3 regions of the Leptothoe sp. EHU-05/26/07-4 genome follow, and region 1 is predicted to be linked to each of the others. Evidence: riboswitches for the same ligand, from Rfam matches in the RefSeq annotation. Region 1 holds a riboswitch; each other region holds the start of a gene.

Region 1 (4,204 bases):
CAGGTCGGTCCCGCTCAGGTCGATTGCCTCTGCATTTCTGTTAGCAATGCGGAAACGAAGAAACAGGAAAACCCCACCGGCAACCATTGCGAGCGTCCCAATCCCCCTGATGAGGGTTTGACGATGTGGGTGAGCAAGGGTGACTCTTTCGTTGTGGGATAGGCGACCGTCATCTGGCTGAGGTTGACGAACGGGGAGTAACCAAAGCCACCACACTAACCAGAGAAAGACTGGAGTGGCGATCGCTCCCATCACCCACCCCTTGTTGATGCTTATCTTTGGCGGCCACTGCTTGAATCGCTCTCGCATGCTTGGGACTCCCTCAATGTTGAGCCCATTATCACTCCCCTCATTCGGGAACGCCCTAAATATTTATGCGCGCTTAACCACCCCATTTACGCCAAGGCGTATTCTGCCTGCTTTGTGCTTTTGCAACCAATGCGGGTTTGAGCCATGGTCCATGGACTTTTGAACTAAGTCGATGGGCCATGGCTCACCATCAGGCCTATGCAGTTCCTGCCATAGCTTGAGTAACGGTCTCTTTATCCAGCTCAGAGCCAATGACCACTAGCCGAGTCTGACGAGATTCATCCGCTTGCCAGGGGCGATCATAAAAGTGATCAAAACGCTGGCCTACACCTTGCAAAACTAGTCGCATCGCTTTGTTTGGGACAGAGACAAAGCCTTTAATGCGATAAATCTCTTGCTGCTTCACCAATGATTGCAAACGTTGCACCAAAACAGCAGGTTCAAACGCCTTATCTAGCTCAACATAAACGGACTCCAGATGATCGTCATGCTCATGCTCTTCTTCATGATCATGATGGCTGTGACGACTATCCAAGTCATCTTCAACAGCGGCATTAAAGCCCAGCAAAATATCTGGGCTAATCTCACCCTGCTGACAAGGAACAACCTTAACACCCGTGGGTGCCTTCTGTTGGAGCCATCGTTGTACCTTAAGACGGTTATCCTCCGACATCACATCGGTCTTAGTCAGTAGCACCATATCAGCACAGGCTAGCTGATCCTCAAACAGTTCCTCAATGGGTGTCTCATGGTCTAATGAGTCATCTGCCTGTCGTTGGGATTCTAGGGCCTCTAGATCGCCAACAATTTGACCCTTGGCAAGGGCATTGCCATCCACCACCGTCACCACACCATCCACGGTTGCGCCAGTCCGAATTTCAGGCCAACGAAATGCCTGCACTAAAGGCTTCGGCAGCGCTAACCCTGAGGTTTCAATGACAATACAGTCAATGTCTTCTCGTCGCTTTAGAAGAGTTTGCATGGTAGGCAAAAACTCTTCTTGCACAGTGCAGCATAGACACCCATTAGCAAGCTCTAGAATTTTAGTATCAGGGGTCTCATCTTCATCACAGACCTGGCAGGATTTTAGAATTTCTCCATCAATGCCAACTTCTCCAAACTCGTTGACCAATACAGCGATGCGTCGTCCCTGGTTGTTTTGCAATAGATGACGCACCAGCGTAGTTTTACCGGAACCTAGAAAGCCGGTGACTACGGTAACAGGAATTTTATGCATTGGTTTTTCCTAACGACTAAAGATTCAAGATTTTGTGCAAATTTGGTTTGGTAGAGGTGCACATTGGTGCACCCGTCAGGATGCAGACAACTGATTCTGATCCTGCATTGGACGTACAGCAGTGGGTTCCTACAGAGGAACTATTTATTTCTAAAAAAGCTCTTTCCTAAATTCTCTCCAAGCAAATTGAAGTCAAGTATGAAAGAAAGCTAAAAATAACAAACAGGATAGTTTGAGATGTCTAGTCGATCTTTTACCTTTCCTTTTGGAGCTACCATGTACGCATAAGTTGCAGAGTGGGCAAATTCAAGACCATGTCTACCTTTTGGGACATTATCTTCCAGATACATACACAGTACCCTTTAAGAGGGTTCACAGTAGATCAGCGTAGGTTAAGCGAGCAAAACATAATCCATCATCAGTGTGGACAGAAACGTACCGCCCACACCGCAAATAATAAAACCAGCAAATCGCAGCGCTGAACTTTCGGGTGACTGTTGGAATAGGCGACTACCCATCCCATAGGCAGCTGTTGCGATCGCAAGCTGAATCAATGCAAATCCTAGCAAATAAGCCATCAAAGGACCCATTTCAGCACCAAAAATGGATTCTCCGTAAGCAAATCCATGGAACAACCCAGAAATGGCAGCTAAACCAGTGATAATTGTGCTATTTGGCCGCTTTTTTAGGGCTAGTAGTACACCAAAGACAAGCACTGAGGCAGAAATTACCAGCTCAGGAAGCGGCAAATCAATGCTCACCAAATGAATTCCTGTACCCAAAAGAGAGGCTAAAACAAAGGCAACAGGAATAATTAAGTTGCGACCAATGGCTGCTGCTAACAACCCTGAGGCAATGACAAACACTAGATGGTCTAATCCAATGACCGGATGACCAATACCGGATAAAAATCCTTCAATGAAATTACCGGGTGTCTTTCCACCTAACGGATGGTGAGCTAGGGCAGGCAACCCATTGAGGAGAAGTGCTGTGATCGCAACAAGCGCAATCTTGCCTGAACGACAAAGATCCTTAACCTTGAAACCCTTCAAGGCGACTAAAGCATATAAACCCATCTGTACCTCGCAGATCAATAAAACGGCAGGTTGACCATCGGCGGGCATTCTGACTGGGAGGTATAAAACTTCCTTCACAGCTGCGGGACAGTGGCAGATTTTCACTGCGCTTTCCCCCTTTCCTCTAGCGGCTGTTCCCCACTAGAACCGATGCTAAGCAGATTAAATCTACCACCTTCGCCTTCGCTTTGGATATCAAAATTGCATAGGATTAACTATTTAGGATTGGCATAGAACGTTGTTTCTTGGCCTTTCTGTTAGAACTATACCCATACCCTGTTGTAGGTCCTATGCCATTTGCCACGTCATCTCTTCCCCTGCCCGTAACGGCACAAGTTCAGACTCAGTCAGAGGCACTTGATCAGGGATGCGCCACGTTGTTTTGACCAAGGTAATTTGCTGCGTATTGCGGGGTAGTTGGTAAAAGTCTGGTCCATGGAAGCTGGCGAACGCTTCTAGTTTATCGAGGGCGTCAACGCTCTCAAACGCTTCTGCATACAACTCCATAGCATGCAAGGCCGAATAGCAACCGGCACAGCCACAGGATGTTTCCTTATTGTTGCGATCATGGGGGGCACTATCGGTACCCAGAAAAAACTTAGGATTACCCGAAGTGGCCGCTTGCAAAATTGCCCGACGATGCTGCTCATGTTTCAAAATTGGCAGGCAATAAAAGTGGGGGCGAATTCCCCCTTGGAAGAGCGCATTACGGTTAAACAATAAATGCTGCGGTGTGATGGTTGCAGCCACATGGTTATGGGCCAGAACAAATTGCACAGCATCTGAGGTGGTAATGTGCTCAAGCACGATACGCAGGTTGGGAAATCGCTGCTTAAGTGGGAGCAACTGTTGCTCGATAAATATCTTCTCACGATCAAAAACATCGACCCCTTTATCGGTCACTTCCCCGTGTAACAATAGGGGCATGTCCACCTGCTGCATGGCAGCAAAGACGCGATCGCACTTACGAATATCCGTCACACCAAAGTCTGAATTGGTTGTTGCACCGGCTGGATAGTATTTAACCGCTTTAACAAACTGGGAGGCTTTGGCCGCAATGATCTCTTTGGGGTCTGTATTGTCAGTCAGGTAGAGGGTCATCAGCGGCTCAAATTGTTTGCCAGCTGGAATGGCTGCGATAATGCGATCTCGATAGGCTGCCGCATCCGCTACCGAGCGCACGGGGGGCTTCAAATTCGGCATAATGATGGCGCGGGAAAACTGACGCACCGTATGGGGCAAAACCGCTTTCAGCATCACACCGTCCCGCACATGCAGATGCCAGTCGTCGGGTCGAGTTATGGTAAGCTTTTGCATCTTTTAATCATTAAACAAGTAGCAACGTGATTATAGTGTCCATCCACTATGGAAAGCCATCTAATACTCAATCCCTATCTGGGCTGGAATACCTGCACTGATGGGGTGCTTGATGCGATTCATTTCTGTCACCAAATCAGCAACATCAATTAATTCCTGGGGCGCATAGCGTCCGGTACTGGCCACATGACAATGGTTAGGACGAGCCTGAATGCCTGCCATTACAGGTGTCAGATCTAGCCGAGCTTTTTTGAGCGCAATGTGT
Region 2 (4,204 bases), on a different contig from region 1:
AGTAGTCTGTGGCAGGGTTGTAGTCTGCGACACAGGCAGCATGATTATCAGCTGTGGCAGGTTCTGATGGAAGTTGTCGGCAGCCAGCCGTCGCCAACAGCCCCAATAGCAAGACGGTTGTTACAGACTTTAGAATAGATGATGTTGACGTGGTCGAGCCCCCCCTATAGTCTCCCTTTACAAGGAGGACAGAGGCCAGCTTTTCAAATCGATCCATTGTTACCCCTCTCCCTACTTGATCAGAAAGTTCCTTTCAAACCCACCTGAACGCTCCGACCTATGCCAGGAAACCCAGGAAACTCTTCAAACTGCTCATCAAAAATATTGTCTAAGCTGGCATTCAATGCCCAGCTGTCGCTTAGAGGCAACCGTAGCTTAAAGTCCAAGGTTGTTCGCCCATCAAGGGTTTCTGAATTACCCCGATCAACAAAAGTATCACTGATGGAGCGTAAGAATAGAGCCGCGTATACCCCATCGCCGGGTTCATAAGCCACACCTAAATTAAAGCTGTCGGCATTGGTAAACGGCAAAGAATTACCTCGATCATCGGGGTTATCACTTTCCCTAATTTCTGGACGATTCCACGTGTAATTTGCAAAGGCAAACACACCGTCAAGCACTTGGTAATTTAGCTCCGTCTCAATCCCGATGGCCTCCACTCGATCAATGTTTTCGAACCTCATGGTATCACTGTCAAAGTTAATGGCATCCTTAATTTCATTGCGATAGAAGGTAACCCTAAATAAGCCCCGGTCGCCGATTTGTTGATCAATACCTACGTCAAAGCTAATGCCAGTTTCAGGTTCAAGGTTTGGGTTGTTGGTGTTGAATGTGGTCAGAAAAAGATCCGATAAGGTAGGCACACGAAAATTGCGAGCAAAGTTAGCCCGAAAATTCGTGGTATCGGTTAAAGCCACCCGTGTACCTAAGTTAAATGAAGTAAAAGAGTCTTCATCAGCCAGATCGTTAAAATCTTGCCGAATACCGGCATTAACACTGATGCGAGAGGTGATATCAGCCTGGTATCGAGCAAAAATACCGGTTTGATTAATGCTTTCGTCATAGGCCTCAGTGGTTAAATCTGTCAACAAATTAGTTGTTTCGTTGTCTGCTTGAACATTACGGTAGTCGACACCGTAGGTAATGTTCTGATTATCAGCAAACTGCCAGGTATGCTGCAATTGCCCACCTAGGGAAATTTGATCGATCCTATCTTCTGAAGGCGTATCAAAACTGCTATCGGCAATGGGATCCTTGAAGGTAAGGTCAAGGAAATCACCAAATAATCGTGCTGTTAGCAATGAGTTATCCCCTTGCCCCAGCTTGGATTCATAGGTTAAATCCAGTAGTAAATTTTCTGTATACTGACTATCGTCTTCAGTCAGTGTATTGAACGCACCAAAGCCGCTAGGAGTCGGCACACCACCAGGAACATTTAAATCTTTGGTGAGATACAATGCCCCCAGACTTACCCGATTGCGTTCATTAAGGTCAGCTGCCAACTGAAAATTAAGATTGTTATAAAGCACCTCCGCATTGCTGCGATCACCCTCAAAGTCTGTTGTGCTTAGGCTAAAAGGAAAATCATTTTCTGAATCGGTACGGTTATAACCGAGTCTCCAATCAACATTGCCAGTGTTTCCCCGCACCTGTAGTGCCTGACTGTTATAGCCAAAGCTGCCAAGATCTAAGCTAGTGGTCACCTCTATGCCTTCTTCTTCCAGCGGTCTGCGGGTAATGATATTGATGACACCACCAATGGCATTGGATCCATACAGGACTGAGCCCCCCCCTGGCAGCACCTCAATTTGTTCGACCGCATCGGTTGTAAAGGTCGAGAGATCAAATCCACCGGCTGCACCGATCTCGTTTATTGGACGACCATCTAGCAAAATCAGGGTTTGAGCTGTTCCACCTCCCCGAATAAACTGACCACTCTGAGAGCCCAACTGGCCACCTGCTGTACCTTCGCTCAATATTCCGGGTAGATAGAGTAGGGCTTCATCAACAGTGCGGGCTCCCTGCGTTTCAATTTGCTCGCGATTAATCACATAAACAGGCTGTGTTGACTCACGAACAGTGCCTTCACGACGAAAAGGAGAGTAAACAGGCTGATCAAGGATACTTTCAACAACATTAATCCGAATAACGTCATCTACCTCAGGAGTCTGAGCTAATTCAGATTTTTCTAGCTTGGTTGTTTCTCCAGCCCAGGCGGGTGATGCCAATAGAAAAGATAGAAGCGTTAGAGAAGCAGGGAACTTGGACATAGTAGACATTGGTCTTTTGGTTTTAAGTGTGTATTGTGTGGAGAAACGAACAACCAAAGGATCACCTTTATCCCCCAAACCCTTCTCCTGAAGAAGGAAGGCAGTAAGAGAGGAGATTTTTTGAGAAAAACAAATTCTTTCAAGCCAAAAATTCTCTCCTTGAGGAGAAGGAGAGGGATTTAAGGTGTGGAGGCCAAAGCAACTTGCAGACAAAAGTTAAGGCTAGAGCCATGCTTCAGATGACTATTTAGCTATGCCACTGAAGCTAAAGACCGTATGCATAGACTCTAGTCAATTCTGTTTCAAGGGCTATAGACATATCGACAACAAACTCGCCGTTGGAGCCTGGACCGGGCAAAAAAGATTTGATTCACATCCGTACCTCGCAGATATCTTAGGTCACAGCATCGGCGGGCGTTCTGACTGAGAGGCATAAACAAAGTTTAGAACCTCTTTCACAGCTGCGGGACAGTGGTAGATTTTCACTACGCTTTCCCCATTAACTCCAGTGGCTGCTCCCCACTAGAACCGATCCAGAGTAAAATCATATCACACTGATCTAAAGTGAGATGTTCAGATTAAATACCTAGATACTGTTGGCCTCCTCAAAAGACTTTTGTCTGAGCCACCTTGTGAGCGACCTTGATAACCAATGCCTATCCAGGTAGCTCACCATTCTATGAATCTGCAACGGCGATCATTAATCTGTTTACTATGCCTCAGCCCAGCTTGACTATTAAAGCGACGTATTCGACCTTGAGTGCATCTGAGCTGTTGAGTAAAGTAGCACCGCAATATAAAATGTCGAATCCTGTCTCCTGCGAGTTTTGGCATAGGGGGCTCAATGACACCTATAAATTATCTTCCGAAAAAGATGATTTTATATTGCGGGTGTATCGACACAATTGGAGGACACGCTCAGACATAGAGTTTGAACTAGCGGCACTGATGCACTTACATAAGCAGGGGGCAGCTGTTGCTATTCCTATTGAGAGAAAGCAAGGAGGGTTTATTACCCCAATTATTGCTCCAGAAGGAGAACGACACGTTATTATCACTCAGTTTGCCCAAGGAAATATCTTAAAGTTTAACGATCCAAAAGATGCAACTCTCCTTGGTCAGGCAGTGGCAGAAATACACAGTTGTTCTTCAGGATTTGAGTCTAATGCTAGCCGCTATACATTAGACCTCAAACATCTTATAGATGAGCCTTTGGTCAAGATCCAACCTTATTTAGCAGAAAGGCCCTCAGACTGGGAGTTCTTAAGTGAGTTAGCCAACAGTCTTTTTACAATTGTTAATGCTACAGAGGTAGGTAAGTTGGACTATGGGTTTTGCCATGGTGACGTTCATGGAGAGAATGCCCATGAGCATGGTGGCAAGGTCACACACTTTGATTTTGACTGCTGTGGCCTGGGTTGGCGCATTTATGATCTGGCCACATTTAGGTGGGTGATTAGGCTGCTTGGCAAAGAAGATGCCCTATGGTCAAGTTTTCTAGAGGGATATAGGTCAAAGAGAGAGATTTCTGATTTGGATTTAAGTCTTATCGAACCGTTTATTGCCATACGAGATATTTGGTTCTTTGGGCTTAATACCGGTCATTCCCTGGCACAGGATTGGCTCAATGATGACTATATTAATTTTCATCTAAATTTTCTCAAACAGATATCTGAAAAGATCAGCTCAGGTAACTAATTAGACCTAAGGGTGGACAGGCTAATCGCTCGCAAGCGACTGGACAAACTGTTTACCACAATCCTTACAGAGATAACACTGCTTTCCTCGACGACGACCATTTTTTGATAGTCGTTTTGACTGACAGTGCGGGCATATCATTACTTTCATTACATTGATGGCACGATCATTCCCAACATGCGGTTCTAAATATGACACTAGTAAGTCCTCAATCTGCTGTGTCAAGCGCTGACGAT
Region 3 (4,204 bases), on a different contig from region 1:
AGATGGCAACAACAGGAGACGAAGAGAAAGATGCGGCTGAAGCAGTAGATAGGGCAGAAAAAAGCAAGAGAAAACCGAAAGAGACTCCCTTGGCAATTATGGCCGAGACCTTTGGGTTAGTCTTCGTGGCGGAGTGGGGCGATCGCACCCAAATTGCTACCATTGCTCTGGCCGCAGCCAATCCACCTGGCGGAGTCGTGATGGGTGCCGTCCTGGGCCATGCTATTTGTGCAGCCATTGCCACTAACTGTGGTCGCTGGCTCTGTGGCAGGGTTTCAGAACGTACACTGACTGCATTAGGTGGAGGACTGTTTTTACTGTTTGGCAGCTTGGCTCTGTTCATGCCTCAAGCTTAATTTTTGAGGGCAGGGGGGATAGGACAGATCATCTTATCCCCCTGCTACTTCATCCTGAGAACCCCCAGTAGGATTCTATGACTAATCAATCACGTAGGCTGACACGAACCGTTCAAGCTCTAGGCTGGGTAAGCTTGCTGACTGATTTTGCCAGCAAGATGGTGTATCCACTAACACCTTTTTTCTTGACGAGCATGCTGGGTGCTCCAGTTTGGACAGTGGGGCTGATCGAGGGGATTGCTGAGAGCACGGCCAGTATTTTGAAACTGTACTCTGGCTGGCTGTCGGACTGGGCCGGTCGGCGCAAACCTTTTGCGTTGGCCGGTTATAGCTTAGGGGCATTGTCTAAACTAGGGTTAGCTCTGTCGGGAACCTGGGGCCATGTGTTAGGGGCACGTTTGTTTGATCGGATTGGCAAAGGATTACGAGCTGCACCACGGGATGTTCTAATTGTTGAGAATTGTACTGCTGCCCAACGGGGACAGGCATTTGGCTTACACCATAGTTTGGAAACGGTGGGTGAAGTGCTGGGTCCGCTGGTGGGTTTTGTCTTTTTGCAACACTCTGTAGGAAATTATCGAGGCGTGTTTGCGATCGCATTTTTCCCAGCGCTCCTGGGTGTTTTGATCTTACTAACTCAGGTCAAAGAACAACGTCCTCAAACTAGAAAAGCACGTCCCCAATTTACATTACGAGGATTAAGCCCCACCTATCGACAGTATTTACTAGCCGTTACCCTCTTTAGTTTAGGAAATTCATCGGATGTTTTTCTGTTATTACGGGCCCAAGAGCTGAGCTTTACCGGCTCTACACTTCTGTTACTATACGCAGCTTTTAACCTGGTAGCCGTTGGATTAGGACTGATCGCTGGTCGTCTATCTGACCAAATAGGGCGACGACCGCTACTCGTCAGTGGATATCTTGTCTTTGCTATCACCTATTTGGGATTTGCTCAAGCAGAGACGCCTGCTATTATTTGGTTACTGTTTATGTTATACGGCCTCTATGGCACTCTAACGCGGGGTGTCCAAAAAGCATTTGTTGCCGATCTAGTACACCCCAACCGACGAGGCGCTGAAACCGGCACCTTTCATATGGTAGTTGGTTTGTCTGCATTACCTGCCAGTCTCATCGCTGGCTGGCTCTATGCAACAGTCTCTACAGCGGCTCCTTTTTATGTCAGTTCTGTTGCTGCGGTGATCGCCACACTATTGCTAATGCGAATGCATTTGCCATCGTTAGAGTCAGGGAATCGAGAATGAGCCGCACAGACAGCACCGCAAATTGAATTAACATTCCGTGTTGTGCGTAGTCAGAATGTGCTAGATTACTGGGCGTATCGGTTCTAAGGGGAAACAGTCCTTAGAGGAAACGGGGAAAGAGCAGTGAGAATCTGCCGCTGTCCCGCAGCTGTGAAGGAGGTGTCGCACCTCTCAGTCAGAATGCCCGCCGATAGTCCAATTCATGTTCTACAACATCTGCGAGGTACGGATGATGATTTTAGTGCGTAATTGTAACTATGTTGCCAGGGGAAATCTCTACAATGCTCTACCCTAGGCATATCTAGCTCCATAACTATTAAGTGTGCCTGTTAATTTTGGGCATCTGTTAGTTATCTAATTAATTTTTTGAAAAACTGTTGGCCAGTGTGTCACGGATTGTTATGCCTGCAAAAGGTATGAACAATCTATTGCTCTTAGCACTGTCTAACCCGTTCTCAACAGATCATTTTGAAAAAAGTTAAAAGCATCGTGCCATCCATTATACTGCCGCCTGAAGCACTCATGTTGCAACAGTATCTGCATCGCCCTGGATGTATTCCTGCGTCGGTTCATCCGTTTGTGAAACAAGCGGCACTTACGTTTGTTTCACAAACGGCACTTACCCATAAGATGCGGAGCCAAAAGACCTTTGGAAAACCAGCCAGGCGATTTCCATGGCGGGGTTGGTTGATGTTGATTGGATGTACGATCGCATCTCTCTCTCAATCAGTGACTCGCCGCATGCGTCGATGTTGACAACGGCAGTTCTCTCATCGTATGTCCATTGCCCCAGTGGGCAACCGCCTCCATCCTAAAAATGAGAATAGTTACTAACATGAATATTTTGTCATTGCTTGTTGCCCTCCTAGCGATTTTGCTGGTGGTTGACATCGTTGTTTATCTGCTGACTCCCCGCACCCATGGGTCATCATCACTGATGCGGTTTGGGGTTGTCGGACTGCTCAAATCATTGCGAGAAGTACCCACATTTCTATTAATGCGTTTAGCCTTTGGGGGTGGCCTGTGTCGCTTCGGCGTGTTCCGTGCCGTGCGGGCTGACTCGCTAGACTTGGGTGAACGGCCCCTTTCAGATAACGGACAAAAGATGGTCGTGGCTAGCCAGGCCCTTCTTGCATTAAACTGGTATCCGTCCAGTGCCACTCCACAGCAGGGAAACTCAGAAACATGATCCCTTCAGCCTAGGCAAACTGGCAGCAGGTGCTTGTCGCCACTAATCTTCCCCCTCGGATATAATGCCTGGAGCGGCTTTCTAGCCGGGGGCGAGGTGCCGTTGTATGTGCAAATCAAGCTAACTCATCCATCAAATTGATGCACGAGTGCTGTCTTAAAATGGCTGAGCCAGATCGGTGGCATAGACCGTTTTCCAAGCTTTAACGGTGTCCTCGCCAATTTTGCTATCGATTGCTTCGCCGCTATCAGTCACCAGTCGAATATCAAGCGTTGTCTCTGGTGCATTTTGCAACGCTTGGGCTAACTCATTGCTCACTGAGAACACATTATTTTGTCCATCAATTTGAAACACATCGCCATCAACTTTAATGAAAAGTTGAATGATATTTCTGGCGTTACTAAATTCTGAGCAACTCAAATCTGGAGAAACCCGAAACGACCCGCTGAGACAGTCGCGATCGCGAATAATCGACAGCACCCGAATAAAATCACGACTCCAGAGGCTCTGCACCTCAATTCGGGCGGTTGTATTCAAAAAGCGATCGCTAAAGGAATGACGGTCAAATACCCCAACAAAGCTGCCTTCAAACGGATCATTGATTTGAACTGGCTCTGACCAAGGTAAATTACGGTGGGTTCCTAATGTGGCCGAGTCGACAACAGCTAGCCCAGCGGCAGTGGCTGCACTCGTTATACAGATACTCCCCAACAACCCTAAACTAATCACTAAACGCCCAATCATAATAGAGCGCCTCTGCTTTATGAGACTCTACTTTGACGATAGCACAAGGGATTGGAAACAGTTGAAATATGAGCTTTCTCTTATTAGTTGCAATTGAAATTGCAGGCTTCCAGATGATCTACCAGATGATTTATGTCTACTTAGCTAAACCCATGCCCCAATCATCTTTCAACTCCAACCATTAAATCATAGCCACCCATAAAACCTATTCCATGCTTATAATCAGAACTCGTTGATTCTCAACATGACTAAATGAAAAACCTTGACACCTCACAAACCATTGAACTGCTCAATCAAATTATGGAATTTGAGCTAGCTGGTGTGGTGCGTTATACCCATTGTTCTTTAATGGTTACTGGGCCCAATCGCATTCCGATTGTAGATTTTTTCAAGACTCAGGCAAATGAATCTTTACTCCATGCCCAAGAAGCCGGTGAGATTATTACTGGGCTAGAAGGCCATCCCAGTCAGCAAATCTCAGCTATTGAGGAAAACAACCGCCACTCGGTTAAAGACCTCCTGTCAGAAAGTCTAAACCATGAGCAAACGGCATTAAATATGTACAAAAAGCTCCTAGATGTGGTCCAAAACGCCAGCGTTTATTTGGAAGAATATACCCGTACCAAAATTGGACAGGAAGAAATGCATACACT

The links. A riboswitch is a leader RNA that binds a small molecule or an ion and turns the genes downstream of it on or off. The one in region 1 is predicted to bind cobalamin.
Region 2: it holds a riboswitch for cobalamin, as region 1 does, so the genes downstream of both, U2F10_RS02200 (TonB-dependent receptor plug domain-containing protein) here and U2F10_RS34180 (HupE/UreJ family protein) in region 1, are expected to answer to the same signal.
Region 3: it holds a riboswitch for cobalamin, as region 1 does, so the genes downstream of both, U2F10_RS08230 (hypothetical protein) here and U2F10_RS34180 (HupE/UreJ family protein) in region 1, are expected to answer to the same signal.

What each region holds. Positions count from the first base shown of each region.
Region 1 is NZ_JAXSQV010000008.1:170,974-175,177, forward strand. It holds gene U2F10_RS34170 (pentapeptide repeat-containing protein) at 1-309, opposite strand, end outside; gene cobW (cobalamin biosynthesis protein CobW) at 506-1,546, opposite strand; gene U2F10_RS34180 (HupE/UreJ family protein) at 1,939-2,622, opposite strand; cobalamin riboswitch at 2,645-2,789, opposite strand; gene pyrC (dihydroorotase) at 2,911-3,939, opposite strand; gene U2F10_RS34190 (cob(I)yrinic acid a,c-diamide adenosyltransferase) at 4,000-4,204, opposite strand, start outside.
Region 2 is NZ_JAXSQV010000002.1:76,704-80,907, reverse strand. It holds gene U2F10_RS02205 (ABC transporter substrate-binding protein) at 1-217, opposite strand, end outside; gene U2F10_RS02200 (TonB-dependent receptor plug domain-containing protein) at 240-2,279, opposite strand; cobalamin riboswitch at 2,663-2,818, opposite strand; gene U2F10_RS02195 (phosphotransferase enzyme family protein) at 2,985-3,968, shown strand; gene U2F10_RS02190 (TetR family transcriptional regulator) at 3,990-4,204, opposite strand, start outside.
Region 3 is NZ_JAXSQV010000003.1:77,918-82,121, reverse strand. It holds gene U2F10_RS08240 (TMEM165/GDT1 family protein) at 1-356, shown strand, start outside; gene U2F10_RS08235 (MFS transporter) at 434-1,618, shown strand; cobalamin riboswitch at 1,680-1,824, shown strand; gene U2F10_RS08230 (hypothetical protein) at 2,108-2,374, shown strand; partial or broken gene U2F10_RS08225 (SAM-dependent methyltransferase) at 2,553-2,681, shown strand; gene U2F10_RS08220 (hypothetical protein) at 2,964-3,551, opposite strand; gene U2F10_RS08215 (ferritin-like domain-containing protein) at 3,804-4,204, shown strand, end outside.